DNA from 3 places in the Megasphaera sp. SC8-1 genome. Region 1 is predicted to be linked to each of the others. Evidence: riboswitches for the same ligand, from Rfam matches in the RefSeq annotation. Region 1 holds a riboswitch; each other region holds the start of a gene.
What was found. A riboswitch is a leader RNA that binds a small molecule or an ion and turns the genes downstream of it on or off. The one in region 1 is predicted to bind S-adenosylmethionine.

Region 1 (4,982 bases):
AAAAATCAATGAGATACCCGACGGGAATGAGGGCTACCCAGGCGCTGACATGGATGAGGGCCTGGAAAATCGTCGTTCCCGCAGCGGGTCTGGGAATCCCGGCAGCATGCAAGGCTGTGCCGATAACTAAGGCTACGACGGACAGCTGGTTCCAGTTGATGAAGATGGATTTCCAATTATCTTTGAAAAAGACGAAAAAGTTATGGTCTTTCCCGCTGTGCTGATAGTAGTATCCCATAGGGAAAAGGACGAAGAACATGAGCAGGTTCTGGAATACGCCGATAATCTGGACGTAGGCATAGGACATTTCCCCGTAGAGAATGTAACTGCACAGGCCGCCGAGCGTCCCGGTATTGGCCGGGATGGCGGCGATGAGATAGCTGCCGCGGTCGACAAAGGATGAGAATTTGCGCTGCCGCCCCAGTAAGAGGACGACCGCCAAGGGCAGGAGGCCGTTGAAAAAGGCAAAGAACGGCAGACTCAGTAAATCGGTCCGCATGGGCAGGACCCAGAAGCTGAGCAGGGTCAGGGCGGTCATGATGACGATGATGTTGAAGCGGATGAGCCAGTTCGACTGTTCCGGCGTCAGCCAGCGCCGCTGTTTGGCGGCATAGCCGGCTAGCATGGGCAGGATGATGTCTGTAAAAATATAAATCATCCGGAGTGTCGTATCTTCCATGGTGTCCTCGTTACTTGCGGGCAGCGCGGAAGGCGTCGGCCAGGGAGAACGTCAGCGGTTCTGCCGGCTTGGTGGCGTCGATGATAGGCTGCATGATGTCGCGAAACTCTTCTTTCTTCTTCGATAAGACATAGAGCTTGGATGTGTTGCGGGCGTCCCAGAGGGCGTCGTGCATCTGGCCGTCGAAGGTTTCGCCCAGGGTACTGACAGCCTTGTCCAGGGAAATGACTTTGTCCAGGCCCAGGAGATTGCAGTAAATCTGCTGGAAATTCTGCCAGTGGTCGAGCATCCAGCGGACGCGGTCGTCGTGTTCGTCGATTTCCTTGAGGCGGAGTTCGCAGTCCAGCTGGCGCCAGTCGTTTTCGCTCCAGGCGAACATTTCGTAGGCATTGGGGCAGCCTTCGTTGCACCAGGTCAGGAAATGGTCGAAGGCCTGGCGGAAATGGGGCTTCCCGGCCAGCATTTCCATGGTGATGCCTGTCAGTTCCTGACAGGTCTGGTTCATGGCTGTCGTATATTCGGGCAGCACATATTCTTTATACGACGAGATTTCCTTCCCGTCTTCGTCTATCTTGACAGCACCGATTTCGATGATTTCACCCTTGCAGATGCGGCGCGCTTCCTTCTGGTCCCGGCCGATAGGGTTCATCTCGAAATCGACAAATACGGCTTTCATAATAAAAAAGTGTCTCCTTTCTGAATCTGATGGACAATCTTTATTATACCATAAGTAAAGGGCTTGTCGCACGTGCGACAAGCCCTTTTGAGATGAATCAGGCGGGCCGCCCTTTGGGCGGCCCCTACAAGTCATGAGCCATTAAAATGCCGGCAGGATAGTTCCCTGGAAATGTTCTTCGATGAATTTCTTGATCGGTTCCGACTGGTAGATTTCTAAGACTTTCTTGTATGTTTCGTTGTTTTCGTCGCCCTGACGGACTGCCATGACGTTGGCATACGGCGAATCCTTCGATTCGACGAGGATCGAATCCTTCTGCGGATTCAAGCCAGCCGGGATGGCGTAGTTGGTGTTGACGCAAGCCAGGTCCGTGTCGTCGAGGGAACGGGGAATCTGAGCGGCATCGAGTTCGACGAACTGGAGGTTCTTTGGATTTTCTGTGATATCCGTAACCGAAGCGTCGACGGAGTTGCCGTTCTTCAACTTGATCAGGCCGGCCTGCTGGATCAGGAGCAGGGCGCGGGCCCCGTTGGTCGGGTCGTTCGGGATGGTGACTTTGGCACCGTCGGCGACATCTTTGATGTCTTTATATTTGTGCGAGTAAACAGCCATGGGCAGGATGATGGTCTTGCCGATAGACGTGATCTTCAGGCCTTGTTTCTTGACGACGTTGTCCATGTACGGCTGGTGCTGCATGGAGTTCATGTCCAGGTCGCCTTCGGCCAGGGCCTTGTTCGGTTGGACATAGTCGTTAAATTCGACGACTTTGATGGTGATACCCTGTTTAGCTGCTTCTTTTGCGACTTCTTCCATGACTTCAGCGTGGGGACCGGCAGTGACGCCCATCTTGATTTCTTTTTTATCACCGGAAGCACCGGAATTGGAAGACGAACCGCAGCCGGCGGCAAAGAGGCACGTCGTCGTGATGAGGACGGCGGCGAAGAGTTTTTTTACTGTTGCATTCATGTAATCATTTCCTTTCTGGATGACGAATATAAGGGTTTGCCGGTCAAAAAGAAAAGCCGTCATACAGATGACGGCTCAATTTGCGATTCGTTCATCTGCCGGTATATACCGCTGGACTTGGCACCTATCCCGATAGGGGGTTGCCGCAGCGTCATCGGGCCATTCCCTCGACTGCTCTTGATGAAAGACAATGTTTTGTTGTTGGTGTACATGTTATCATCTGGCGGGGAATCTGTCAAGAAATTTTTGACAATCCTGCGCTTCTTGAGAAAAATTTCTTTTTATGTTATAATAAGAAAACTCATCGGAGGCTTATACTCGTATGGTATAGAACCGGATAAGATGTCACTTCAGCCCTGTAGCGGAGGAAGGGCGTGTACGTAAACACGTTCTTCGATAAAGGTGCAGGCCTGGGTGGTTTCTTATCCGGCTTTTTTTTGTGAGGTGATAGAAATGCTGAATAAACGAGATATCCTTTGGCAGATTTACAGTGCCAAAGCTTTTTATTTCCTTGGCGGCTTCGGCTTTACGTCATGGGCGTCGCTTATTCCTTTCTTAAAACGGAAACTGCAGATTCCCGACGACCATCTGGGCTTCCTTTTGCTGGCCGTCGGCTTGGGAGCCCTGATCATGATGATGCTGGCCGGCTCTATTGCCGGGCGTTTAGGCTGCCGCCGCTCTTTGACTGCTGCCGGCCTGGCCATTGCCGTCGTCTTGAACGTTCTCTGCTATGTGCCGGCTTACACTGCGGCGCTGCTGGTGGCAGTTCTCCTCGGTTCCTCCCTGGGGCTGCTCGATGTCGTCGTCAACATCAACGGCATCTTCATTGAACGGAAAGTCCGCAAGCGCCTCATGTCGGGAATGCAGGCCATGTGGTCTTTGGGGAACTTTGCTGGCGCTGCCTTTTTCGCCCTGATGCTGCAATTTCGGTTGCCCTGGCAAGGCGTTGCCCTGGCCGGTGCCGTCCTGATTGCCGCCTGTGTCTTCTTCTTTTCGCCCCATCTTCACAGTGAGCGGAATGAAAGCCGTGGCGGCAGCCATTTCGTGCGGCCCAAAGGAACGATTGTCTTCATTGGGCTGATTTGTACGATATCTTTCCTCGTCGAAGGCTCTATCAACGATTGGAGTGGCGTCTTCATGACGACGGAAAAGGGCATCGACATTTCCCAATCCGGCCTGGGGCTGACCCTGTTCACAGCTTCGGCCTTCCTGTCCCGCCTGACTGGTGATTCCCTGACCATGCATATCGGGCCGCGGCGTCTCCTGGCTTTTTCCCTGCCCATCGCCTTTGTCGGCTTTTTGGGAATCCTGCTCATCGGCGGCGGCCCGTTACTGTTCGCGTCATACGTCCTCATCGGTATCGGCTGCGCCAATACGGTCCCCGTTTTTTACTCCCTCTTGGGGACGCAAAAAGAAATGCCCATCGCCGATGCCGTCGCCGCAGTCAGTACCATCGGCTACGTCGGCATCCTCCTGGCACCGGCCGTACTGGGCTTCATCGGCCGTGTCTTCAGCCTGACCATTTCCTTTACCCTGGTCACAGTCCTCTTAATCATCATGACCGTCATGGCCATGCGGCTGTTGGGGAAGTTTGAGGTTTGATGTTTGAAGTTTGATGTAAGTAGGGATAAATTTGAAACCATCACGTCAAACATCAAACGTCAAACTAAAAAAGCCTGCCGCAGGGGCAGGCTTTTTTCTTACGCATCAATCACTTTCCCCGGATTGAGGATGTCTTTCGGGTCCATGGCCCGCTTGATGGTTTTCATGATTTTCAGTTCGCCTTTTGGTGTGAACTGTTCCATGTATTTTAATTTCTTGGCTCCGATGCCGTGTTCGCCGGCCAGGCGGCCGCCGACGCTGTAGGCATAGGCGTAGACTTGCTGATGAAATTCTTCGACGTTCTTTTCCCATTCTTCGTCGCTCATGTCCATCTTACAGAGGACGATGTGCAGGTTGCCGTCGCCGATGTGGGCATTGATCTTGACTTCAAAGGGATAGTCCTTGCCGATATCCATGATTTTTTCGATGGTCCCGGCAATTTTATGGACCGGCACGACGACGTCGTCTGTGAGGAAGACCTTGCTTTGCAGTTCAACCGAGGTCTGGCAGTTGCGGCGCATGTTCCAGACGCGGTCATCCGCTTCCAGGACTTCGGCGGCGCCTGATTCTTCACAGATCGTGCAGACGGCGTCCATCTTGGTGTCCAGTTCATCTTCGTGGAAGGTTTCGACGGTGATGATGACGTAGATACCGTCGTCGTAGTGGGGCATATCCTTGTAATGGCAGTAGTCTGCACAGCCGCGGACGTAGGAATTGTCCATGTATTCGACGCTGGTCGGATCGATGCCGGCTTTCATCAATTTCGGTACCATGTGCAAAGCCTGGCGCGGATCTGTATAGATGGCCAGGACGTCGAAGCGGTACGGCGGCAGGGGAATCAGTTTGACTGTGACTTTGGTGATGATGCCCAACGTCCCTTCACTGCCGATGATGAGCTGTTCCAGGTCGTAGCCGGTCGAGCATTTCTTGAGGATACGGCCACATTCGACGATATCGCCAGTAGGGGTGACGACTTCCAGGCAGTAGACCTGGTCGCGGGTGACGCCGTAGCGGACGGCGCGCAGGCCGCCGGCATTGGTAGCCAGGTTGCCGCCGATG
Region 2 (4,982 bases), on a different contig from region 1:
CGCCATGACCTATCATTTCATCGACCCCATCGCCAGGGTCTTTACCAGCGATGCCGAGACATTCTGGGCCATCCGCATGTTCATCTTCTATGCCGTCGCCTTTTCCTTCTTCGATGCCGCCGGTACGCCGGTCCAGGGCATCCTGCGCGGCTATAAGGACGTCAAGATCATCACTTATGTCGCCTTCGTGACGTACTGGCTCATCAGCATCCCCATGGGCTATGCCATGGCCCACGCTACGTCTTACGGCCCCTATGGCTACTGGATCAGCCTCATCATCGGCCTGGCCATCAATGCCAGCGCCCTGAACTGGCGCCTGTGGAAACATACGGCCTGGAAAGTTCCCATCTCATACCCATCTACTAAGGAGTGATTTTATGCCAACTACTCAGCAATTAACGGCTTATGCCCGCGTCCTCTTACAGAAGGGCCTGAACCTGCAGCAAGGCCAGACCCTGGTCATCAACGCCCCTGTCGAATCGCACGACTTCGTCGCCCTCTTGACAAAAGAGGCCTATACGGCCGGCGCCGCCCAGGTCGTCTGCAACTGGCGATCTGACGCCATGGCCCGCCTGCGCTACGAACACGAAGACCAGCAGTACTTCGAGTCCCTGCCGGACTGGCGCCGCGATTTCAGTCTCTATTATTACCATAAGAAAGCGGCCTTCCTCAGCCTCATCTCGGCCAACCCGTATCTCATGGACGGCATCGACACTAAGAAGATCTTCGCCCAGCAGAAGGCCCAGAACGAAGCCCTCAAGGAATACATCGACGGCATGATGGCTTCGAAGACGACGTGGCTCGTCGCCGCTGTCCCCAGTGCCATCTGGGCCAAGCTCCTCTATCCGGACCTCGACGCCGACGCCGCTTATGAAGCCTTGTGGAAGCAAATCCTCCAGTCATCCCGCGCCGACGGTGCCGATGCCCTGGCCGACTGGGACGCCCATCTGGCAGAGCTGAAGAAGCGCCGGACCTGGATGACGGATCAGCACTTCACCAGCCTCCATTATACCAACAGCCTGGGGACGGACCTGACCCTCGGCCTGCCGGACGGCCATATCTGGCAGGGCGGCATGGAAGAGACGGCAGACCACCTGCTGTTCAACGCCAACATCCCGACGGAAGAAATCTATTCCGCGCCTAAGGCCGACGCCGTCAACGGCACGGTCTACAGCACCAAGCCCCTGGTCTATAACGGCAACCTCATCGACAAGTTCCACCTGACCTTCAAAGACGGCAAAGTCGTCGCCGCAGCCGCCGAAACGGGTGAAGACGTCCTGAAGAAGCTCATCGCCATCGACGAAGGCGCCTGCCGCCTCGGCGAAGTGGCCCTCATCCCCTACCATTCCCCCATTTCCCTGTCGGGCATCCTCTTCTATGAAACGCTCTTCGACGAAAACGCCTCGTGCCACCTGGCCCTGGGCGCATCGTATCCGACCTGCCTGGCTGGCGGCGCCGATATGGACAAAGACGCCATCGCCGCAGCCGGTCTCAACGATTCCATGATCCACGTCGATTTCATGGTCGGTTCGCCGGACCTGACCATTACCGGGACCAAGGCAGACGGCACGACGGTGCCGGTCTTTACCCATGGCGACTGGGCACAATAACGATTTTCCATTGACAAGCCCGGCCATCCGTGCTATTATAAGACGCAACAACCATATACCCTTCATCCAGAGCAGCTGAGGGACTGGCCCGATGACGCTGCGGCAACCCCCTATCGGGAAGGTGCCAATTCCAACGGAACATTCCGACAGATGAAATGAAACCGTATATACGGCCGTCATCTGTATGACGGCCTTTTTTGTTGTTGTTTTTCCCTAGTTACGCCTATTTTAAGGAGTTGATATTGTGATTACACTGAAAAATATTACCAAGACCTACGGCGGCTCGGCTCAGGTCCAGGCCCTGAAAGGCATCAACCTGACCATCGAAGACGGCGAAATCTTCGGTATCATCGGCAAGAGCGGCGCCGGCAAATCGACGCTGGTACGCTGCATCAATATGTTAGAGAAGCCGACGAGCGGCCAGGTCATCATCGACGACAAGGACCTGACCAAGATGAGTGAATCCCAGTTGCGGGCAGAACGCAAGAACATCGGCATGATTTTCCAGCATTTCAATCTGTTATCATCCCGTACGGTTGCCGAAAACATTGCCTTCCCGCTGGAACTGATTGGGGCCTCGAAAGACGTCATCGAAAAGAAAGTCGCATCTCTTCTGGACCTGGTCGGCCTCAGCGACCGGGCCGGCAATTACCCGTCCCAGCTCTCGGGCGGCCAGAAACAGCGTGTCGGCATTGCCCGCGCCCTGGCCAGCGACCCGAAAATCCTGCTCTGCGACGAAGCGACGTCCGCCCTGGACCCGCAGACGACGAAATCCATCCTGGAACTGCTCCAGGACATCAACAAGCGCCTGGGCATCACCATCGTCGTCATCACCCATGAAATGGCCGTCGTCAAGGAAATCTGCCATCGCGTCGCCGTCATCGAAAGCGGCGTCATCAAGGAAATGGGCCGCGTCGTCGACATCTTCACCAATCCTCAGTCCCAGACGATGAAAGACTTCGTCACGTCCATCATCAACATGGAACTGCCGGCAGGCATCAAGAACCTGGGCGTCACCAATCAGCCTGCACCGGACCGCAACATGCTCGTCCGCCTGCGCTTCAAAGGTGCTGCCACCAACGATCCCGTCGTCGCCGACGTCGTCCGCAAGTTCAACGTCGAAGTCAGCGTCCTCTATGGCAACATCGACTATATCCAGGATGAACCCTTCGGCTACCTCATCGTCGTCATCATGGGCGATATGGAAACACAGGCCAAGGCATTCTCGTATATCAAAACATTACCGATTGGAAGTGAGGTTTTAGGTTATGTCCCAAGAAATAATTAAGTTAATGCTCCAAGGCATTCAAGAAACATTCTATATGGTCGCTGTCGCCACGATCATCGGCGGCATCATCGGTATTCCCCTGGGTATCACCCTGGTCACGACCAGCAAAGGCCATATTCTGGAAAACCGCTTCATCAATCAGATTCTTGGAACCATCGTCAACATCATCCGTTCCATTCCGTTCATCATCCTCATGGTCGCCATCATCCCGCTGACGCGCCTCATTGCCGGCACGTCCATCGGTACGACGGCAGCCTGCGTCCCCTTGACCATCGTCGCCATCCCCTTCCTGAGCCGTCTCGTCGAAACGTCCATCCGCGACGTCGATTTCGGCCTCGTCGAAGCGGCCGAATCCATGGGGGCTACGCCCTTCCAGATCATCCGCAAGGTCCTTATCCCGGAAGCCCTGCCGACGATCATCAATAACATCACCGTCCTCATCGTCAACCTCATCGGGGCATCGGCCATGGCCGGCGCCATCGGCGGTGGCGGCCTCGGGGATATCGCCATCCGCTACGGTTACCAGCGATTCCGTCCCGACGTCATGCTGGCGACGATCATCATCCTCATCGTCGTCGTCAACGTCATCCAGGCCGGCGGCGACTTCGCATCGAGAAAAAAGAATAAGAAATGATAGAAAAAGGGCTTGTCGCGTATGCGACAAGCCCTTTTTCTGTAGGGGCCGTCCCGGAGGGCGGCCCGCTCATGCCAATGGGTCACGGGAGTCTTACATATACCCGACGGGTTCGTGAATGGGATTCCCACAACGGGCCGCCCTTTGGGACGGCCCCTACGAACCACGAACCACTAACTACGAATCTCCAATGCCCCTACAATATCCTGGATGTGTTCGATGCCTTCGTCCTTACAATACTGGTCCAGGCCTTCGGCGATGGTTTCTACGGCTCTGGGGTCCACGAAGTTATGGGCCCCGACGGCGACGGCGCTGGCACCGGCCAGCATAAATTCGACGGCGTCCTGCCAGGTCGTGATGCCGCCCAGGCCGAGGATGGGGATGGATACGGCCTGAGCCGTCTGCCATACCATGCGCAGGGCAATGGGTTTCACAGCCGGGCCGGACAGGCCGCCTGTGATGTTGCCCAACAGGGGGCGGCGGCTCTTGATGTCGATGGCCATGCCCGTCAGGGTATTGATGAGCGATACGGCGTCGGCACCAGCCGCTTCGACGGCTTTAGCCATGACCGTAATATCCGTGACGTTCGGCGACAACTTGACGATGACCGGTTTCTTCGTATGGTCCTTGACGCTGCGCGTGACTGCAGCGGCCGCTTCCGGCTGGGTCCCGAAGACGATGCCCCCTTCTTTGACATTGGGGCAGGAAATATTGACTTCCAGGGCGGCCACACCATCGACGTCGAGCTGGGCTGCCAATTCGCCGTACTCTTCGGCAGTACCGGCCGAAATATTGACGATGAGCGGTGTCTGGCAGGCTTCATGGACCTTGGGCAGGATATCCCGCTTGAAAACTTCGACGCCCGGGTTTTCCAGGCCGATGCAGTTGAGCATCCCTGCCGGTGTTTCGGCTACGCGGACGCCAGGATTGCCCGGCCGCGGCAGCGGCGTGATGCCTTTGGAAATGATGGCCCCGACGTGGTCGAGGTCGAGAAAATCACTGTATTCTACGCCGAACCCAAAGGTTCCCGAGGCTCCCATGACCGGTGTCTTCATGGAAATCCCGGCGAATTGGACGGCAATCCGTTCGCTGATCATGCAAAGACCTCCTTCGCGTCAAAAACAGGACCGTCGGCACAGACTTTATAGCGCTTGCCGTCGAGCTGGCTTTCAAAGGTGCAGCCCAGGCAGACGCCGATGCCGCAGGCCATCCGTTTTTCCATAGATACTTCACAGGCGATGCCGGCCTTGGCCGAAGCCTGGGCAATGGTCTTCATCATGACCGTCGGGCCGCAGACCGATACGCGGTCGATGGGCTGATCGGCAAAAATCTGCGGCAGCGCATCGACGGCAAACCCTTTGATGCCCTGCGAGCCGTCGTCAGTCGTCACGTAGATCCGGCCGGCATAGGGTTCAAAGAACTTCGTCCAGAACGTTTCGGCTGCCGTCTT
Region 3 (4,982 bases), on a different contig from region 1:
AACGTCATCGAATACGGTACGAAGAAGCTCAAGAAGAAGAACCTCGACATGCTCGTCGCCAACGACGTCAGTGCCGAAGGGGCCGGCTTCAAAGGGACGACGAACATCGCCACCTTGCTTTTCCCGGACGGCTCTATGGAAAAATTAGATAAAATGGATAAAGACGAACTCGCTGCCATCATCGTAGCCCGCGCTGCGGCTATCATGGCGAAAAAACAGGGTTGATGAGAGTTTATAGGTTGCAGAAAAAGGACTGTTGCACATGCGACAGTCCTTTTTAGTGGCTAGTGGCTAGTAGTTAGGGGTTAGCAGATGGTTTTAATGTTGTAGGGGCCGTCCAAAAGGGCGGCCCGCCACGAGCCACGAACCACTAACCACTAACCCGCCCTACGATGGCTTTGGCGAAGCCGTTGAGGTTGGTCGGGCCGATGGGGAGGATGGGACAGCCTTTTTCTTTGGCTTCCGTAATGGCCCAGCGGATGAGCGGCGTCTTGCCGTCTTCCATGTTGATGACTAAGAGAGCCGATTCTTTGAGCATCCGATCATCTCCCGGCTGGCCGCTGATGATGACGACGGCCCCGAAACGGCGCTGAATGCGGCGCTGCCAGTCTGGGTCGCCGCCGGCCAGGGCAAGCTGACGCCCCGTGAGGAAGCGGTCGAGCTGACGCGTATAGTCGCGCTGGGTCATGAAGGAAGGCAGGTCCAGGCCGCGGTCTTCCGGGTCCCGGGCCGACCGAGACGCTTCCTGAGGCGTCACTTTCCGGTGCGCCTGTCCGCTGGAAAGGTCCGGCCGTACCTGACGCTTGTTGAGTTCCTTGCGCAGGGCCAGGAGTTCGGCGATTTGGCCGGATGCCGTTTCCTTGATCTTTTCGATATACTGTTCCTGTTTGCGGATGCGGTCTTCATATTGCTTGCGCTCCTGTTCGCGGCCGGCCCGTTCGCTTTCTAATTCCTGGCGCAGCCGTTCCAGTTCGGCCAGGACCGTCGTACGGTTTTTGGCTTCCAGGCGCAGGCGCAGGAGCTCTTCCTTATCGGCGTCCATCTGGGCCTTTTCCTCCCGCAGCTGCTGAAGTTCTTCTTTTTCCTTGCCCATCATCATGGCCGGCGTTTCCTGGCCGCCTGTGACGGCTTCGTCAGACCAGGGCTGGTCGCAGATGGCCATGAGATAAATGCCCAGGGCGTGGGCCACAGCGTGCTTGGCCATCTGTACATCTTCAAAGACGTTGGTCAGCTCAAGAATCTGGCTGTCCGTCTGGAGCATGAGCAGGTCGATGATGCCCATATAGGAAAAGGACTCCATGGTCTGCGCCATGTCGTAGCGTTCGAGGTGAATCGTGCCGGCGTAGATTTCTTCCGGGTTTTGTTGGGACGTATAATACGTATTAATGAGCAGCCGGTCTGCCGTCCGTTCGTAGATCCGCAGGACCAGGGCGTCTTCCTTGTCCGTGCCGGTGTAGCGGCTGAAGGTCAGCCGTTCCTGGGACAGGAGGGTCGTCACCAGGTTTGGGGTCTTATACCACTTGCCGAATATTTCGACTCGCTTAGCCAGCCGCAGGTCGCCGGGTTTGCTGCAGGTGGCATAATCAAAATAAGGGTCGTTGAAGAATATATCTCTAGGCCGCAATTTGGTCATATCTATCATCCTTTCTATCTTCTGTAGACATTATACCCCTGCCTGTAGGGAAGCGTCTAGTAGACAATGCTTTTTGCAACAAAAAATGCTTGCAAAAAGGGCAGACTTGAATTATAATGGATAAGCAAACCAAATAAAGAACCATCAAGAGACGACGGAGGGACTGGCCCTGTGATGTCGCAGCAACCTTCAGCTATGAAAGGTGCTAATTCCAGCAGTGATATACTGGCAGATGGGGATTAGAAGCCCCTCTCATGAAGTCATGGATGAGGGGAATTTTTTTTAAGGAGGATCACTCATGGCTAAAAATCGTGAATTCTTTACATCCGAATCCGTCACCGAAGGCCATCCCGATAAAATGGCCGACCAGATTTCGGACAGCATTTTGGATGCCATTCTTGCAAAAGATAAAAACGCCCGCGTTGCCTGCGAAACCTTGGTAACGACCGGCATGGTACACGTCGTCGGCGAAATCTCTACGACGTGCTACGTCGATATTCCGCACATCGTCCGCGAAACGATCCGCGATATCGGTTATACCCGCGCTAAATACGGCTTTGACTGCGATACCTGCGGCGTCCTCGTCTCCTTGGACGAACAGTCTCCGGATATCGCCATGGGCGTCGATGACGCCTTGGAAAAGAAGGAAGGCAATACAGATAAGTTCGATACCATCGGCGCTGGCGACCAGGGCATGATGTTCGGCTATGCTTCCAACGAAACGGACGACTACATGCCGCTGCCCATTTCTTTGGCACACCGTTTGGCCCGCCGCCTGGCAAAGGTCCGCAAAGACGGTACCCTGCCGTATCTCCGTCCCGATGGCAAGACTCAGGTCACTGTCGAATATGAAGACGGCAAACCCGTCCGCATCGACACCATCGTCATTTCGGCACAGCACAGCCCGGAAGTCAGCCGCGAACAGATTGAAAGCGATCTCCTCGAATTCGTCATCAAACCGGAACTTCCGGAAGGCTTGTTCGACGACAAGACGAAACTCTTCATCAACCCGACAGGCCGCTTCGTCATCGGCGGTCCCCAGGGCGACTCGGGCCTCACGGGCCGCAAGATCATCGTCGATACCTATGGCGGCATGGCTCGTCATGGCGGCGGTGCTTTCTCCGGCAAGGACCCCACAAAAGTCGACCGTTCGGCTGCCTATGCAGCTCGTTACGTCGCCAAGAACGTCGTCGCTGCCGGCTTGGCTGACAAATGCGAAATCCAGCTGGCTTATGCCATCGGCGTAGCCCGCCCGGTTTCCATCCACGTCGAAACCTTCGGCACGGGCAAAGTCCCGAACGAAAAGATCGTCGAACTCATTGAAAAGAACTTCGACCTTCGTCCGGCTGGCATCATCGCCATGCTCGACTTGCAGCGCCCGATTTACAAACAGACCGCTGCCTATGGCCACTTCGGCCGCAACGACCTCGACCTGCCTTGGGAAAAGACAGACAAAGCCGATACGCTCCGCAAAGAAGCCGGCTTATAAGAGGCGGTTCGATAAACTGAACATCCAAAAAAAGGGGACTGTCGCATCACTGCGCGGTCCCTTTTTAAGTGTCATTGTTTGCGGGCCGCCTTGACAGGACGGCCCCTACGAACCACAAACCACGAACTACGGAGGTGTTTCTTTGTTTGCTGAAATCATCATCAATACGACGGCGAAGCGGCTGCAGCAGACCTTTTCCTATATCGTCCCCGAGGGGATGGCTGTCCGCGTCGGCAGCCGCGTCCTCGTGCCTTTCGGTCATCGCCGGGAAGAAGGCATCGTCGTCGCCCTGCAGGAACACCTGGCGGAGCCGGCTGATTTCACGCTGAAGCCCATTGAAGGCCTGCTCTCGACGCAGAACGGCTTCCAGGAAGAGATGATCCGCACGGCCCTTTGGATCCGCGATTACTACGTCTGCAACTTGTCCGATGCCCTGCGCCTGTTCATGATCGATAAGAAAGGACTGGTCCGCCGCGATGTCGTATCGGCCGGACCGGCCCAGCCGCAGACAGCGGACGAAGCGCGGCTACAAACCTATGTGGCCGGAAAAGGGCGCTGTGAAAAAGGCGCACTGAGCCGCCGGTTCGGCCAAGACCTCGTCGAGAAGGCTTTGGCCAGCCAGGTCCTGACCAGCCGGATTTGTTATAAGAACCAGATTGCCGACAAGATGGAAGACTGGCTTTCTTTTGCTGCCGACGATACGGAAGCTATTCTTCATGGCCGTCGCCGCCAGCAGGAACTGCTCCAGGCCTTGAAAGCCAAGGGCGAAGGCCCTGTCTCTTATTGGCAGGGACAAGGCTACAGCCGCGATCTCATGCGCCGCCTCTGTGCGACGGGATTGGCCCGCTGGAGCCAGCGGCCGGCCAGGACGACGAATATCTTGCCGAGCCTTGCCCGGGACGAAGCTTTTTCCTTGACAGCGGAACAGCAACAGGCATTACAGGTTATCGGAAGCGATGAGCATGGTAAAACCTACGTCCTCCACGGTATCACCGGCAGCGGCAAGACAGAAATCTACATGCAGTTAGCCAGCCAGGCCCTGAAAAAAGGGAAACAGGTCGTCGTCTTAGTGCCGGAGATCGCCTTGACCGGCCAGATTGTCCGCCGCTTCCTGCGCCGTTTCGGCGACGATGTCGTCGTCATGCACAGCCAGCTGTCCCAGGGGGAGAAGCGCAACAACTGGCTGCGCATGCAGAACGGGACGAGTCATATCTGCATCGGTGCCCGGTCGGCGGTCTTCGCGGCGGCTCAGTCCATCGGTTTGTTCATCGTCGACGAAGCCCACGACAGCTCGTACAAGCAGGACGAGGCGCCGCGCTATCATGCCGTCGCCGTCGCCCGCCAGCGGGCCGCGTATTACGGCTGCCCCGTCGTCCTGGGCAGCGCGACGCCGGCGCTGGCTGACTATTATCGAGCCTTGCAGGGAGAATACGTCCTGGTCGAACTAAAAGAACGAGTCGGCCATCGCCCTCTGCCGGCTGTCCAGGTCGTCGACATGCGGGATGAGCTGGCCCGGGGCAATTACCGCGTCGTCTCCGATGCCCTGCTCACTCTCTTGGAAGAGACTTTGGCAGCCCGTCAGCAGGCCATCATCCTCCTCAACCGCCGCGGTTTCTCGACCTTCGTCATGTGCCGCAAGTGCGGCTACGTCGTCAAGTGCGACACGTGTGATGTGGCCATGGTCTACCATCGCCAGGCAGCTCATCTGCGCTGCCATTACTGCGATGCCGAAAAGCCGATTCCTACCGTCTGTCCTTCCTGCGGCAGCAAGTATATCAAGTTCTTTGGCAGCGGTACGGAAAAAGTGGAAGCCCAGCTCCACGAACTCCTGCCGACGGCCCGCATCATCCGCCTCGACCA

Region 2: another riboswitch for S-adenosylmethionine. It lies ahead of NOS26_RS09535 (methionine ABC transporter ATP-binding protein); the one in region 1 lies ahead of NOS26_RS05050 (MetQ/NlpA family ABC transporter substrate-binding protein).
Region 3: another riboswitch for S-adenosylmethionine. It lies ahead of metK (methionine adenosyltransferase); the one in region 1 lies ahead of NOS26_RS05050 (MetQ/NlpA family ABC transporter substrate-binding protein).

The regions. Positions count from the first base shown of each region.
Region 1 is NZ_JANFQH010000013.1:42,615-47,596, forward strand. Features, by position in the region: gene NOS26_RS05040 (AEC family transporter) at 1-679, opposite strand, end outside; gene NOS26_RS05045 (3'-5' exonuclease) at 690-1,355, opposite strand; gene NOS26_RS05050 (MetQ/NlpA family ABC transporter substrate-binding protein) at 1,497-2,321, opposite strand; SAM riboswitch class I at 2,410-2,508, opposite strand; gene NOS26_RS05055 (MFS transporter) at 2,775-3,923, shown strand; gene NOS26_RS05060 (FAD-binding oxidoreductase) at 4,022-4,982, opposite strand, start outside.
Region 2 is NZ_JANFQH010000031.1:97,426-102,407, reverse strand. Features, by position in the region: gene NOS26_RS09545 (MATE family efflux transporter) at 1-373, shown strand, start outside; gene NOS26_RS09540 (aminopeptidase) at 378-1,610, shown strand; SAM riboswitch class I at 1,670-1,767, shown strand; gene NOS26_RS09535 (methionine ABC transporter ATP-binding protein) at 1,855-2,898, shown strand; gene NOS26_RS09530 (methionine ABC transporter permease) at 2,879-3,532, shown strand; gene NOS26_RS09525 (dihydroorotate dehydrogenase) at 3,706-4,629, opposite strand; gene NOS26_RS09520 (dihydroorotate dehydrogenase electron transfer subunit) at 4,626-4,982, opposite strand, start outside.
Region 3 is NZ_JANFQH010000032.1:61,716-66,697, forward strand. Features, by position in the region: gene coaBC (bifunctional phosphopantothenoylcysteine decarboxylase/phosphopantothenate--cysteine ligase CoaBC) at 1-225, shown strand, start outside; gene NOS26_RS10155 (hypothetical protein) at 371-1,642, opposite strand; SAM riboswitch class I at 1,772-1,872, shown strand; gene metK (methionine adenosyltransferase) at 1,932-3,122, shown strand; gene priA (primosomal protein N') at 3,265-4,982, shown strand, end outside.